DNA from 2 places in the Verrucosispora sp. WMMD1129 genome. Region 1 is predicted to be linked to the other one. Evidence: riboswitches for the same ligand, from Rfam matches in the RefSeq annotation. Region 1 holds a riboswitch; the other holds the start of a gene.
What was found. A riboswitch is a leader RNA that binds a small molecule or an ion and turns the genes downstream of it on or off. The one in region 1 is predicted to bind thiamine pyrophosphate.
Positions count from the first base shown of each region.

Region 2: it holds a riboswitch for thiamine pyrophosphate, as region 1 does, so the genes downstream of both, thiE (thiamine phosphate synthase) here and O7624_RS22645 (ECF transporter S component) in region 1, are expected to answer to the same signal.

Region 1 covers NZ_CP120741.1:4,854,401-4,860,699, reverse strand. Annotated here, with positions in the region: gene O7624_RS22670 (alpha/beta hydrolase) at 1-155, opposite strand, end outside; gene O7624_RS22665 (MerR family transcriptional regulator) at 202-981, opposite strand; gene O7624_RS22660 (ATP-binding cassette domain-containing protein) at 1,122-1,919, opposite strand; gene O7624_RS22655 (TIGR03943 family protein) at 1,999-2,760, opposite strand; gene O7624_RS22650 (permease) at 2,757-3,698, opposite strand; TPP riboswitch at 4,029-4,134, shown strand; gene O7624_RS22645 (ECF transporter S component) at 4,207-4,797, shown strand; gene O7624_RS22640 (ABC transporter ATP-binding protein) at 4,852-6,291, shown strand; gene O7624_RS22635 (energy-coupling factor transporter transmembrane component T) at 6,288-6,299, shown strand, end outside.
Region 2 covers NZ_CP120741.1:4,230,725-4,237,023, forward strand. Annotated here, with positions in the region: gene O7624_RS19775 (ThuA domain-containing protein) at 1-2,063, opposite strand, end outside; TPP riboswitch at 2,415-2,524, shown strand; gene thiE (thiamine phosphate synthase) at 2,519-3,142, shown strand; gene thiO (glycine oxidase ThiO) at 3,139-4,317, shown strand; gene thiS (sulfur carrier protein ThiS) at 4,308-4,508, shown strand; gene O7624_RS19795 (thiazole synthase) at 4,514-5,299, shown strand; partial or broken gene O7624_RS19800 (thiamine phosphate synthase) at 5,365-6,012, shown strand; gene thiD (bifunctional hydroxymethylpyrimidine kinase/phosphomethylpyrimidine kinase) at 6,213-6,299, shown strand, end outside.

The sequences.
Region 1 (6,299 bases):
GCGTAGCTGCGCAGACCGGCGGCGTGCAGGGCCGGCAGTACGTCGTCCCACTCACCCGAGTGCTGCGGGAAACCGTGCAGCAGCAGCACCGGTTCGCCCTGCTCCGGACCACCGGTGGTGACGTCGAACCGCAGACCTCGGGCATCGATGCGCATGCCGGCAGCCTACCGACGACCCGACGCCGGCTCCGAAAGGTGACAATCAACAGGGCGGCTCGGCCAGCCGCTCCATCCGGTTCCAACCGGTCCAGCCTCGTTCGCGCAACAACTCCTGCAGTCGTTGCATCCGGGGATCGGCTTCAACGGCGAGCGCGTCCAGCAGGTCGTGCATCAGGTCCTGGTAGTCCCCATCGGAGGGTTCGAACGTGCCGGCGGCGTACGCCTGCTCAGCCAGGTTGGCAATGATGTCGGCGGCCTCCGCCAAGCGTGGGTCGTCGTCGGCGTCGCCGTCGAGGATCTCCGACAGCACCCGGTAGAGCCGGACGACCCGCGGGTCGTCGAGCTGCGCGAGTTTGCCGGGCATGAACTCGCGGATGTGATCGGGCCAGCGGGCGGCCACCAGGATCCAGCCGTCCCGCTCGCCCGCCATCACCCGCTCGGACACACCGATTTCCCGGAGCCGATCGAGGTAGGCGGTCACCTCCGGGGGGAGTGTCAGACCGTCCCCGGCCGCGAGCTGCGCGATCTGCCTACGGCTGGTCTGCAACCGTTCGATCTCTTCCCGCAGGTGACCGTCGATCCCGCGGATCGCTTCCGCGAAGGTCGCCGCATCGGCTTCGAGTAGCTGACTGATCCGGGACAGCGGCACACCGGCGTTGGCGAGAGTGCGGATCTTGATGAGGGACACGGCCGCCGTCGGGCCGTACCGCCGGTAACCCGAGGCGTCCCGCTCCGGCTCGGGCAGCAGCCCGATCTGGTGGTAGTGCCGCACCGTCCGCACCGTGACACCGGCGTACGCCGCCAGTTGACCGATCGTCAGCATGCCCCGATCCTGCCCCCACCACACCGGGCCCGGCCGAGTCGGGCTAACGCGGTAGGCCACGTACGAGTCGGCCCCGGTCTCGATCGCACCACCGAAGCCGTGGACGAACAGCAGCATGAAGGCGATCGGCACCTGCCGCTTCAGTGCTGTTCCTTGTCTGTGCCGGCACCGACGAGGGTGAGGAAGATGTCTTCGAGGTTCCGCTGCTTTTCGACGTACTCGACCTCGGCGGGTGGCAGGATCCGCCTCAGCTCGTCGAGGGTGCCGTCCACGATGATTCGTCCCTCATGGAGGATCGCGATCCGGTCGGCGAGGTTTTCCGCCTCGTCGAGATACTGGGTGGTGAGCAGCACGGTCGTGCCGCCCTGAGCGAGTTCGTTGACGGCGTGCCACACCTCAAGGCGCGCCTGCGGGTCCAGCCCGGTCGTCGGCTCGTCGAGGAAGACGACAGGCGGATTCCCGATCAGACTCATCGCGATGTCCAGCCGGCGGCGCATGCCCCCGGAGTACGTCGCCACCCTGCGGGCACCCGCCTCGGTCAATGCGAAGCGCTTCAACAGCTCGTCCGCGATCGCGCCGGGTGCCTTGAGGTGCCGCAGCCTGGCGACGAGGACGAGGTTCTCGCGCCCGGTGAGGATCTCGTCGACCGCCGCGAACTGCCCGGTGAGGCTGATGGACTCGCGCACGTCGGCCGCCCGCGTCGCGACGTCGAAGCCGTTGACGTGTGCGGTGCCCGCGTCGGCCTTGAGCAGCGTGGAAAGGATCTTCACCACCGTGGTCTTGCCCGCGCCGTTCGAGCCGAGCAGGGCGAAGATGCTCCCCCGCGCGACCTCGAAATCCACGCCACGCAGCACGTGCAGCTTCTGGTACGACTTCGCCAGGCCCCGCACCCGGATCGCGGGCCCCTGAAGCTCACTGGTCGTCGCCGGGATCGTCATGCCGATCAGCATGGAGGGCTGACGCAGCGTCAGGGTCAAGCCCGCAGCGGGCACCAATCTCGCAGGGGGTGGCGCGACGTCAGTCGTACGGACGCTTGGGGACAGGCACCTGCCGCCAGGACTCGACCTCAAGGTAGGGGATCTCCGCGTCGTTCACCGGATCCCGGCCGAGTCGATCGCTGTAGCGGCCGGTCACCTCGACCCAACTGTCGTCGGGCAGCCCGGCCGGTACGTCGCCGGTCAACCCGAGCTTGACCGGTCGGCCGTCGGCGGCGCAGCAGGACAGCACCATCCGGGCCAGGATCGGCTGGCCGTCCGCGCCGGTGGCAATGAAGCCGGTGAGCTGAACCCGCCGATCGCCGATCGACGTGCCCCGGTCGAACAGCGCCCGGGAGGCGTAGTCCAGGACGCTGACCTGCACCGGGTCCCCCTCGGGCAGCGGCGGGTAGTCCGACTGCTGTTGGCTGCTCAACGCCGTGCCGGCCTGACCCGCCGCGTACGACCCGAGGGCCGGCGGGGCGACCAGCAGCAGGCCGAGCACGGGCAGGATCAGCAGCCAACCGACCCGCGGCTCGTGGTGGGCGTGCCCGTGCCCGTCGTGCCCGTCGGGGCGGTCGGGGCCTACGGTGGGACCGTCGGCGGGGGCCAGCGCGCGGGGGGCTGGCGGGCGCAGCTCGTACCAGAGCGTCATGATCGCGGCGGCGACCAGCAGCAGGCCGGCGGCGATCAGGAAGGGACGCAGGCCCTCCTTGACGTAGCGCAGGTAGAGGTCGGTGACGCTGGCCCGGATCACCGCGCCGCCGAGCAGCAGCAGGATCACCGCCTGCGCCTGCCGGTTCACAGCAGCACCGCCCCGGCGCCGACGGCGACCAGCACGGCCACCGCGAAGGTGGTCGGCGCGAACCGGAAGGCGAAGCGGCGGCCGAACACACCGGCCTGCATCGAGATCAGCTTGAGATCGACCATCGGCCCCACCACCAGGAAGACCAGTCGGGACGTGAGCGAGAACTGGGACAGCGAGGCAGCGACGAAGGCGTCAGCCTCCGAGCAGAGCGAGAGCAGCACGGCGAGCAGCGCCAGCGCCAGGATCGACAGCCACGCGTTGTCGGCGAGGGTCTGCAACCACCGCTCCGGCACCAGTACGTTGATGCTTGCGGCGGCCATCGCGCCGAGTACCAGGAAACCACCGGCGTGAGTGACGTCGTGGCGGACGGCGGCCCAGAAGGCCCGGCCCCGGGACGCGTCGTCCAGCTCCGGGCGGCGCGGCATCCTGATCCACTCGGTGCGCCCGAGCCGCAGCCAGAGCCACCCCATGATCATGGCGACGATCAGGCTGGCGACGCCCCGGGCAAGGACCATCTCGGGGTTGTTCGGGAAGGCGACCGCCGTGGCGGTGAGCACGATCGGGTTGACAGCCGGGGCGGCGAGCAGAAACGCCAGCGCGGCGGCCGGGGTCACGCCCCGCCGGATCAGTGACCCGGCGATCGGTACCGAACCGCACTCGCAGCCCGGCAGCACCACCCCGGCCGCGCTGGCTGCCGGCACCGCCAACGCCGGGTGCCGGGGCAACGCCTTCGCCCAGAAGGATCGGGGCACGAAGACCGCGATCACGGCGGAGAGCAGCACTCCGAAGGCCAGGAACGGCACTGCCTGCACCATGATCGAGACGAAGACGGTGGTCCAGGTCTGGATGCGGGGATCGTCCAGGGCGGCGGCGATCGGCTCCCGAAAGATGATCAGGATGATCAGCAGCGCCGCGAGAATCTCCACCGAGCCGATCCGGTCACCGAGCCGGCGCCTGGGTGGCTCGCCACCGGCAGGCTCCGGTGGGCGCGTTTCGATGTCGACGCCCCCGGCCGAGGATCGGGGCTCCGGTTCGCCCGGCACGGCCCGGTCAGTGTCTGTGGTCACCCGTCACCCTTCGGCCGTGGCGGATCGGCGGACTGAGATTACCGTCCGGCGCGGATGACGTCGATGGATGTCACAGATTGGCCAAACTTCCGGGAGCCCCCGGCCACCGGACCAATCGGATGCGAGTAACCGTCGTGACCTGGGGAGATCACATTGCCGGTGGATCTTCCGTGGTGTTAGCGTCGGCGGGACAGACAACACCTCCGACAGGGGAGCGCACAGCGCTGAGAGTGCGGGTCCGCCCGCAGACCCTCCGTACCTGATCTGGGTAATGCCAGCGCAGGGAGTTCGGTCCACCTCCAGCCCGCCACCGTTCGGCGCCGCCGGCCGGGGCGTGCGTCTTGCCTGGTTCGCATCTGGACTGGGAGCAATCATCGTGCAAACCACCGACAGCAACCGCTGGCGCACCATCGACATCGTGGTGGCATCGGTCATCGCCGTCGCCTTCGGCGTCATCTTCTGGGCCTGGGGCGTGGTGTGGAGCGCCACCGAGGGCGCCTTCAGCTTCTTCCCGCCGGCACAGACCCTCATCTACGGTGTCTGGCTGGTGCCGGCCGTGCTCGGCGGCCTGGTCATCCGCAAGCCCGGCGCCGCGCTGTACTGCGAACTGCTGGCCGCGATCATCTCGGCCCTGCTGGGCAGCCAGTGGGGCACCATCGTCCTGTTGCAGGGCCTGATGCAGGGTGTCGGCGCCGAGTTGGCCTTCGCCGCCTTCCGGTACCGCTCCTACCGGCTGCCGGTCGCCCTGCTGGCCGGTGCGCTGACCGGCCTCAGCGCGGCAATCTTCGACTTCGTCTACTGGAACGCCGAACGCGACATCGCCACCTACCGCCTGCCCTATGCCGCGCTCACCGTCGTCAGCGCCACCGTCATCGCCGGCGCCGGCGCGCACGCCCTGACCCGCGCCCTGGCCCGCACCGGCGTCCTCGACCGCTTCCCCGCCGCCCGCGAACGCCCCCTGGTCTGACCTCCCCGGCAGTGTCGATCTCCACAGCAACCGTCAGGAAGAAAGGAAGGCGGGATGGGTGAGGGGGTGTGGGTACGGGGGTTTGGGTGGCGGCATGCCGGGAGGCGTGACTGGGCGGTGCGCGGGGTCGAGCTGCGGGTGGAGCGCGGCGAGAAGGTGCTGCTGTTGGGGGCGTCCGGGGCCGGGAAGAGCACGTTGCTGGCGGCGCTGGCCGGCCTGCTGCCCGAGGACTCCGGGGAACACGAGGGCAGCATCGAGATCGACGGCCGGCCGGTCGACGAGGCCCGGGACCGGGTCGGCATCGTCTTCCAGGACCCACAGTCCCAGCTCGTCATGGCCCGCAGCGGCGACGACGTGGCGTTCGGGCTGGAGAACCGGGGCGTGCCGGCCGGACAGATCTGGCCGCGGGTGGACGAGGCGCTGCACCGGGTGGGCTTCCCGTACCCGAGGGACCGACCCACCGCGGCGCTCTCCGGCGGCGAACAACAGCGCCTCGCCCTGGCCGGCGTGCTGGCGCTGCGTCCCGGCCTGCTGCTGCTGGACGAACCCACCGCCAACCTCGACCCCGCGGGTGCCGCCCTGATCCGCGCGGCGCTCACCCGGGCGGTGGACGCCGACACCACCCTGATCCTGGTCGAGCACCGGGTCGCCGAAGCGCTGCCCCTGGTAGACCGGGTGGTGGTGCTCGAACCCGGCGGCGGGGTCCGCGCCGACGGCCCACCGGAGGCGGTCTTCGCCGCGCACGGCGACGCCCTCGCCGCCGAGGGGGTCTGGGTGCCCGGCCGGGAGATCCCGCCACGCCGGGCCGCCGGCCCGGCCGGCGAGGTGCTGCTCACCGCCGAACACCTCGGCCAGCCACCCCGGCTGGCCGCCACCGACCTGACCGTACGAGCCGGCGAGGCGCTCGCGGTGCTCGGACCGAACGGCGCCGGGAAGTCCACCCTGGCGCTGCTGCTCGGCGGACTCCTCCGGCCCGGCACCGGGCGGCTGACGGCCAGCCCGGAACTGGCCGGAACGGACTCGCGCACCGCACCGCACCGATGGCGGGCACCGGCGCTGACCCGCCGGATCGGCTCGGTGTTCCAGAATCCCGAGCACCAGTTCGTCACCGGCACGGTCTTCGACGAGCTGGCCCTGGGGCCGAGGCGGACCGGGGCGTCCGAATCGGCGGTGCACGACCGCGTGACGGAACTGTTGAGCCGGCTGCGGCTGGATCGGCTCGCCGCCGCCAACCCGTACACCCTCTCCGGCGGCGAGGCGCGGCGGCTGAGCGTGGCGACCGCCCTGGCCACCGCGCCCCGCCTGCTCATCTGCGACGAACCCACCTTCGGCCAGGACCGGCGCACCTGGCGCGAGCTGGTGGATCTCCACGCCGACCTGCGCGACGCCGGACACGGCCTGGTCACCGTCACCCATGACGCCGACTTCGTGGCCGCGTTGGCCGACCGTACGCTGGCCCTCGCTCCGCCCGACACGGGACCGGCACGGCCATGATCACCCTG
Region 2 (6,299 bases), 620 kb from region 1:
GCGCCGTCGGGGCCGAACTCGAAGTCCATCGGCCGGACGAAGGTCATCTGGTCGAGGATCCGGTTGATGTCGACAAGGGACTTGCCGTCCCGGCTGACCTGCATGGTGTACATCCGCGACTGGTTCCACTCGCCGAACATGGCCTTGCCGTCGAAGTACGCCGGCCACTGGCGGCGGGACGAGATGGTCGGGTCGTACCGGTAGACCGGTCCGGCCATGGGCGCTCCACCGCCGCCGATCTCCGGGTACCGGGAGTCACCGCCGTAGCCGTAGTCGACGGTGGCCGGGATGGCCGCCGGCAGGTTGGTCAGACCGGTGTTGTTGGGGGAGTTGTTCACCGGCGCGGCGCAGTTGAACTTCGATCCGCTCGGGCCGGACGGGAACTGGTAGTCGTTGTACGCCTGATTCGACCCGTGGCAGTACGGCCAGCCGAAGTTGCCGGGCCGGTCGACGATGTTCCACTCCACCAGTCCCGCCGGGCCCCGGTTCGGGTTGCTGGTGGTGGCGTCCGGGCCGTAGTCGGCGACGTAGAGCACGTCGGTGACCGGGTCGATGCCGATCCGGAACGGGTTGCGCAGACCCATCGCGTAGATCTCCGGCCGGGTCCGCGCGGTGCCCGGGGCGAACAGGTTGCCGGCCGGAATGGTGTACGTCCCGTCGGCCTGCGGCCGGATCCGGAGCACCTTTCCGCGCAGGTCGTTTGTGTTTCCGGCGGTGCGCTGCGAGTCGTAGTCAGACCGGCCGGAGCGCTCGTCCAACGGGCTGTAGCCACCGGACTCGAAGGGGTTGGTGTTGTCCCCGGTGGCCAGGTACAGGTTGCCGGCCGAGTCGAAGGTCATCGTCCCGCCCATGTGGCAGCAGGTGTTGCGCTGCGTGGGCACCTCCAGGACGACCCGCTCGCTCGACGGGTTGATCGTGTCTCCGGTGACTGTGAACCGGGACAGGTGGTTGCGGGAGCCACCCGCGCTCGGGGCGTAGTAGAGCCAGACCCACCCGTTGCTGGCGAAGTTGGGGTCGAGCCGGATGCCCAGCAGGCCGTCCTCGTTGCCGGCGAAGACGCTCAGCCGCAGCGCGGTGACCGTCTGGCCGGTGTCCGGCTTGATGATCTGCACCCGGCCGTCGCGCTCGATGTAGAACACCCGCCCGTCGGGGGCGATGTCCAGCTCCATCGGGTTGCTGGTGTTGCTGTCCAGCGTCACCTTCTCGAAGCTGGCGGCCCGGCCGGCACCGCAGTCGGCGTGCACCACCCCGGCAGCGGTCTGGATACCACCGAGCAGGTGTTGCCGGAACTCGGCGTTGGCGAAGGAATCCTGGGTGTGCCCGCCACCTGTGTACCAGGACCGGCCACCGTCGAAGTTCTGGCACCAGGCGATCGGGTGGTCGTGCCCCATCGCTCCGCTGCCCGGGCTGTAGCTGCGCTCGTCGAGCGAGGCCAGCACCTGCACCTGACGGGCGCGGGGGTTGGTGCGGAAGTTGTACCACTCGTCGTATCGGGACCACCGCTCCGGCAGGTGCCGGGTCGACTCGTGGGTGGTGTCCTCGACCTTCACCGTCGCCGTCTGGTTGGCCGGGTGGTTGTTGAAGTAGGCACCGACCAGTTGGCCGTACCAGGCCCAGTCGTACTCGGTGTCCGACGCGGCGTGCACGCCGACGTATCCGCCACCGGCGCGGATGTAGCGCTCGAAGGCCGCCTGCTGGCTGGCGTTGAGCACGTCACCGGTTGTCGACAACCAGATGACCGCCTGGAACCTGGCGAGGTTGGTGTCGGTGAAGGCGGCGCTGTCCTCGGTGGTGGTGACGGTGAACCCGTTCGCCGTGCCGAGTTGCTGGATCGCGCTGATGCCGGCCGGGATCGAGTCGTGTCGGAATCCGGCGGTCTTGGAGAAGACCAGGACGGAGAACGGCTCCACCGCCGCCGCGGCGACCGGAACGGTTGGGCGGGCGGCCTGAGCGGCGGCGGGGCCGGTGATCGGGGCCGGTGCGGCGGCCAGGATGAGTGCAAGGGCGAGTAGCGCCATGGTGACTGCGGCGAGCGGGGCTCGGCGCCGACTGAGTCGGGGCACGAAGATCTCCTCTGTCCGTGGGACGGTTCGGAGTGGACGGCGGTGGTCACTCCCGTCGGTCCGACCGCCCATACCTGACGAGCGAGGTCTGGGTGCCGACTCAGCCGATCCGATCACTCAATTTGCGTTAGTGAATCTAGTTTCGAGCAAGGTGGAGCCTTGTAACGTTTTGGTAACGGGGCCTTTCCTATTGGTGTGAGTCACTGCATATCCGGCCTTTTTCCGGCCGCTGTGCTGCCGCGAGTCCGTTCAGCAGGCCGTGGCGGAGTCGGCATGACCGGGTGGCCCGCGCCGCCACCGGCGGCGCGGGACGGGCTTGGCGGAGCCGGCGAAACGACGTACGGTGACACCCAACGAACCCACGGGAGCCCGGTGTACCGGGCTGAGAGGGGGGCTGTGAGCCCCCGACCGTCGAACCTGATCCGGGTAATGCCGGCGCAGGGAGGAGTGTTGCCGTGCCGTCCCTGGGACGACTGCATCTGATCACCGACACCCGAGCCGGGCGGGATCCGCTCACCGTGCTCCGTGCCGTGCTTCCGGTGGCCCACACCCAGCTGGTGGTGCAGGTCCGCGTGGAGGACAGCGCGACCGACCGGCAGGCGTACGAGCTGACCCGGCAGGTGTTGGCACTCGGTGCGCCGTACGGAGTGCCCTGCCTGGTCAACGACCGACTGCACGTGGCACTGGCCACCGGCGCCGCCGGCGGCCACGTCGGTGCCGACGACCTGCCCGTGGCGGCGGCCCGGGAGGTGCTCGGACCGGCGGCGGTGCTGGGCGCCACCGCGCGGGAACCGGCAACCGCGCTCGCGGCGGTAACCGCCGGGGCGAGCTACCTGGGGGTGGGGCCGTGCCGCGCCACCGCCACAAAGGACGGGCTGCCACCGCCGATCGGTGTGGCAGGTGTCCGGGCGGTGGCCGAGGCGGTCGAGGTGCCGGTGATCGCCATCGGTGGGGTGACGGCGGCGGACGTGCCCGAGTTGCGGGCCGCCGGCGCGTACGGGGTGGCGGTGGTCGGTGCGCTCTCCGGAGCCACCGATCCCGCCCGCGCCGCCGCCGAGCTGGTTCGGGCGCTGACATGACCGGCCGCCCCGCCACCACCAACGTGGTGTCGCAGCGCCGGCCCGATGTGGCCGTCGTGGGGGGCGGGCCGATCGGGTGGGCGGTCGCCTGGCGGTGCGCGGCGCGCGGGTTGCGCGTGGTCGTGCACGATCCGGCACCCGGGTCGGGCGCCTCGCACGTGGCTGCCGGCATGCTGGCACCGGTCGCCGAGGCGTACTTCGGCGAGCGGGAGCTGACCGCCCTGCTTACCGAGTCGGCCGGCCGCTGGCCCGGGTTCGCCGCCGAACTGACCGAGGTGACCGGCACCGACATCGGCTACCGGACCGAGGGCACCCTGATGGTCGGGCTGACCGTCGACGACCTGGCCGAGGCGCGTCGGCTCTGGGCGTACCAGCAGGAGCTGGGGTTGCCGGTGACGCCGCTGCGCCCGTCGCCGCTGCGCGACCGCGAGCCGGCGCTGGCGCCCCGGGTGCGCGGCGGCGCGCTCGCCGCCACCGACCATCAGGTCGACCCGCGCCGGCTGGTACCGGCGCTGCGGCTGGCGGCGGAGCGGGCGGGAGCGGTGCTGGTCACCGAGCCGGTGCGCCGGCTGTCCGACGTCACGGCCGGCGCGACGGTGGTCGCCGCCGGCTGCGGCAGCGCGGCCCTGACCGGCCTTCCGGTCCGTCCGGTCAAGGGACAGGTGCTGCGGCTGCGCGCGCCGGATGGCGGGCCGCCAGGCTTTCGGCACGTGATCCGGGGGTACGCCGATGGCGAGCACGTCTACCTGGTGCCGCGCGACAGCGGTGAGGTGGTCGTCGGCGCGACCGTCGAGGAGCGCTCCGACCTGGACGTCTCCGCCGGAGCGGTGCTGCGGCTGCTGCGGGCCGCCGTCGATCTGCTGCCCGAGATCGCCGAGTACGACCTGGTGGAGACGCTGGCGGGGCTGCGCCCAGGCACACCGGACAATGCGCCGATCCTGGGCCCGTTGCCAGGGCACCCGGACGTCCTGGTCGCCACCGGCCACCACCGGCACGGGATCGTGCTGACCCCGGTCACCGCCGACCTGATCACCGATCTGGTCACCGGGGAGGGCAACTCCGACACACTGCTGGCGCCCTTCCGGCCGGACCGGTTCGCCGACCCGCCCGGCGGCGTGGGCGCACCGGTTGCTGGCACTTTTCCGCACTCGACGGAGGACAACTCGTGGAACTGACGGTGAACGGTGCCGGGCGCAGCCTGCCGGACGGACTGACCGTGGCCGACCTGGTCCGCGACATCACCGGCCAACAGCGCGGTGTCGCGGTGGCGGTCAACGGTGAGGTGGTGCCGCGTACCGGTTGGCCGGCGACGGTGCTGCGCGGCGGCGACCGGGTCGAGGTGCTCAGCGCCGCCCAGGGCGGGTGAGTCGGATGGACAGCGAATCGAGCGCCTTCGAGCTGGGCGGTGTGCGGTTCAACTCCCGGCTGATCCTCGGTACCGGCGGAGCGGCCAACCTGCACGTGCTGGAGCAGGCGATCCGGGCGTCCGGCACCGAGCTGGTCACCCTGGCGCTGCGCCGGGTCGAAACGGTGTCCGGCGGCTCGGGCGGTCTGCTGGACCTGCTCGACCGGTGTGGGGTGCGGCTGTTGCCCAACACCGCCGGCTGCTACACGGCGGGCGAGGCGGTGAAGGTGGCCCGGCTGGCCCGGGACGCGTTCGAGACCGACTGGGTCAAGCTGGAGGTGATCGGCGACGAGCGGACGCTGCTGCCCGACGGGGTGGAACTGCTGCGCGCCGCCGAGGAACTGGTCGACGACGGGTTCACCGTGCTGCCGTACACCTCCGACGACCCGGTGCTGGCACGGCGGCTGGCCGACGTCGGTTGCGCGGCGGTGATGCCGGCCGGCGCGCCGATCGGCTCCGGCCTGGGGATCAACAATCCGCATCACATCCGGCTCATCCGGCAGGACGTGAGCGTGCCGGTGATCCTGGACGCGGGGATCGGCACCGCCTCCGACGCGGCGCTCGCCATGGAGCTGGGCTGTGACGCGGTGCTGCTGGCCAGCGCGGTGACCCGGGCCGCCGACCCGGTGGCGATGGCCACCGCGATGCGGTACGCGATCGCCGCCGGCCGCCTCGCCCACGCCGCCGGTCGCATCCCCCGCCGCTTCCACGCCCTGCCCTCCACCCAAGACGAAGGCCGCCCCCACCTGTGACCGCACAAGCTGATCTCGTGAATCTTGGCCTGGGAGCGCCCCTCCAGGGGCCGGTTCGTACCAAGATCCAAGTGCCCTCGGGGGTCGTGCTGCTGACGGATCGGCGGGTGGCGCGGGGTGGGCTGGTTCGGGTGGTGGCGGCGGCCGTGGCCGGGGGAGTGCGCTGGGTGGTGCTGCGGGAGAGGGATCTGCCGCGCGTCGAACGCCTCGCCCTCGCCGTCGAACTGCGGTCGATCCTGACCGCGGTCGGCGGAACTCTCCTCGTCGCCGGCCCCGACCCGCTGCTGGGCGACGATCCGGGCCGCCCGGCCAGCGCCGAGAGAGCCGGCTCCCGCACCCCGGCCGGCGCCACCGGCACCGGCAGCTCCCTGACCGCGCTGCATCTGTCGGCGGCCGGGCCGTATCCACCGCCCCCCGCCGACCTGGTCGGCCGCTCCTGCCATGACCCGGCGGAACTGCGCCGGCTCACCACCGAGGACTACGTGACCCTCTCACCGGTCTTCCCCACCCGCACCAAGCCCGGCTACGGCCCACCCCTGCTCGCCGCAGGGCTGGCCGAGCTGATCCGGCTGAGCCCGGTGCCCGCGCTGGCCCTCGGCGGCATCGAAACCCCCGACCAGGTACACGCCTGCGTCCACGCCGGAGCCACCGGAGTGGCAGTCCTCGGCGCCATCATGCGCGCCAACGACCCACAGCAGACAGCAAGCACCCTGACCGCCGCCTTCCACGCCACGACCGCTCCGGAACCCGCCAAGAATCCGCCAAGCTGGCACGTTCCGGCGGGCGATGACCACGACGGGGCTGCGGCCGACCGTGCCCACGCAGGGATCAAGCCTGACCGCCCGGAGTGGGCACGGTCGGCCGCAGCCCCCAACCGCAACCACAAGACAACCCCAGACCAAGAGGAACTGCCGTGACCCCCACCACCGTGCTGACCGTCGCCGGTTCCGACTCCGGTGGCGGCGCCGGCATCCAGGCCGACCTGAAGGTCTTCGCCGCG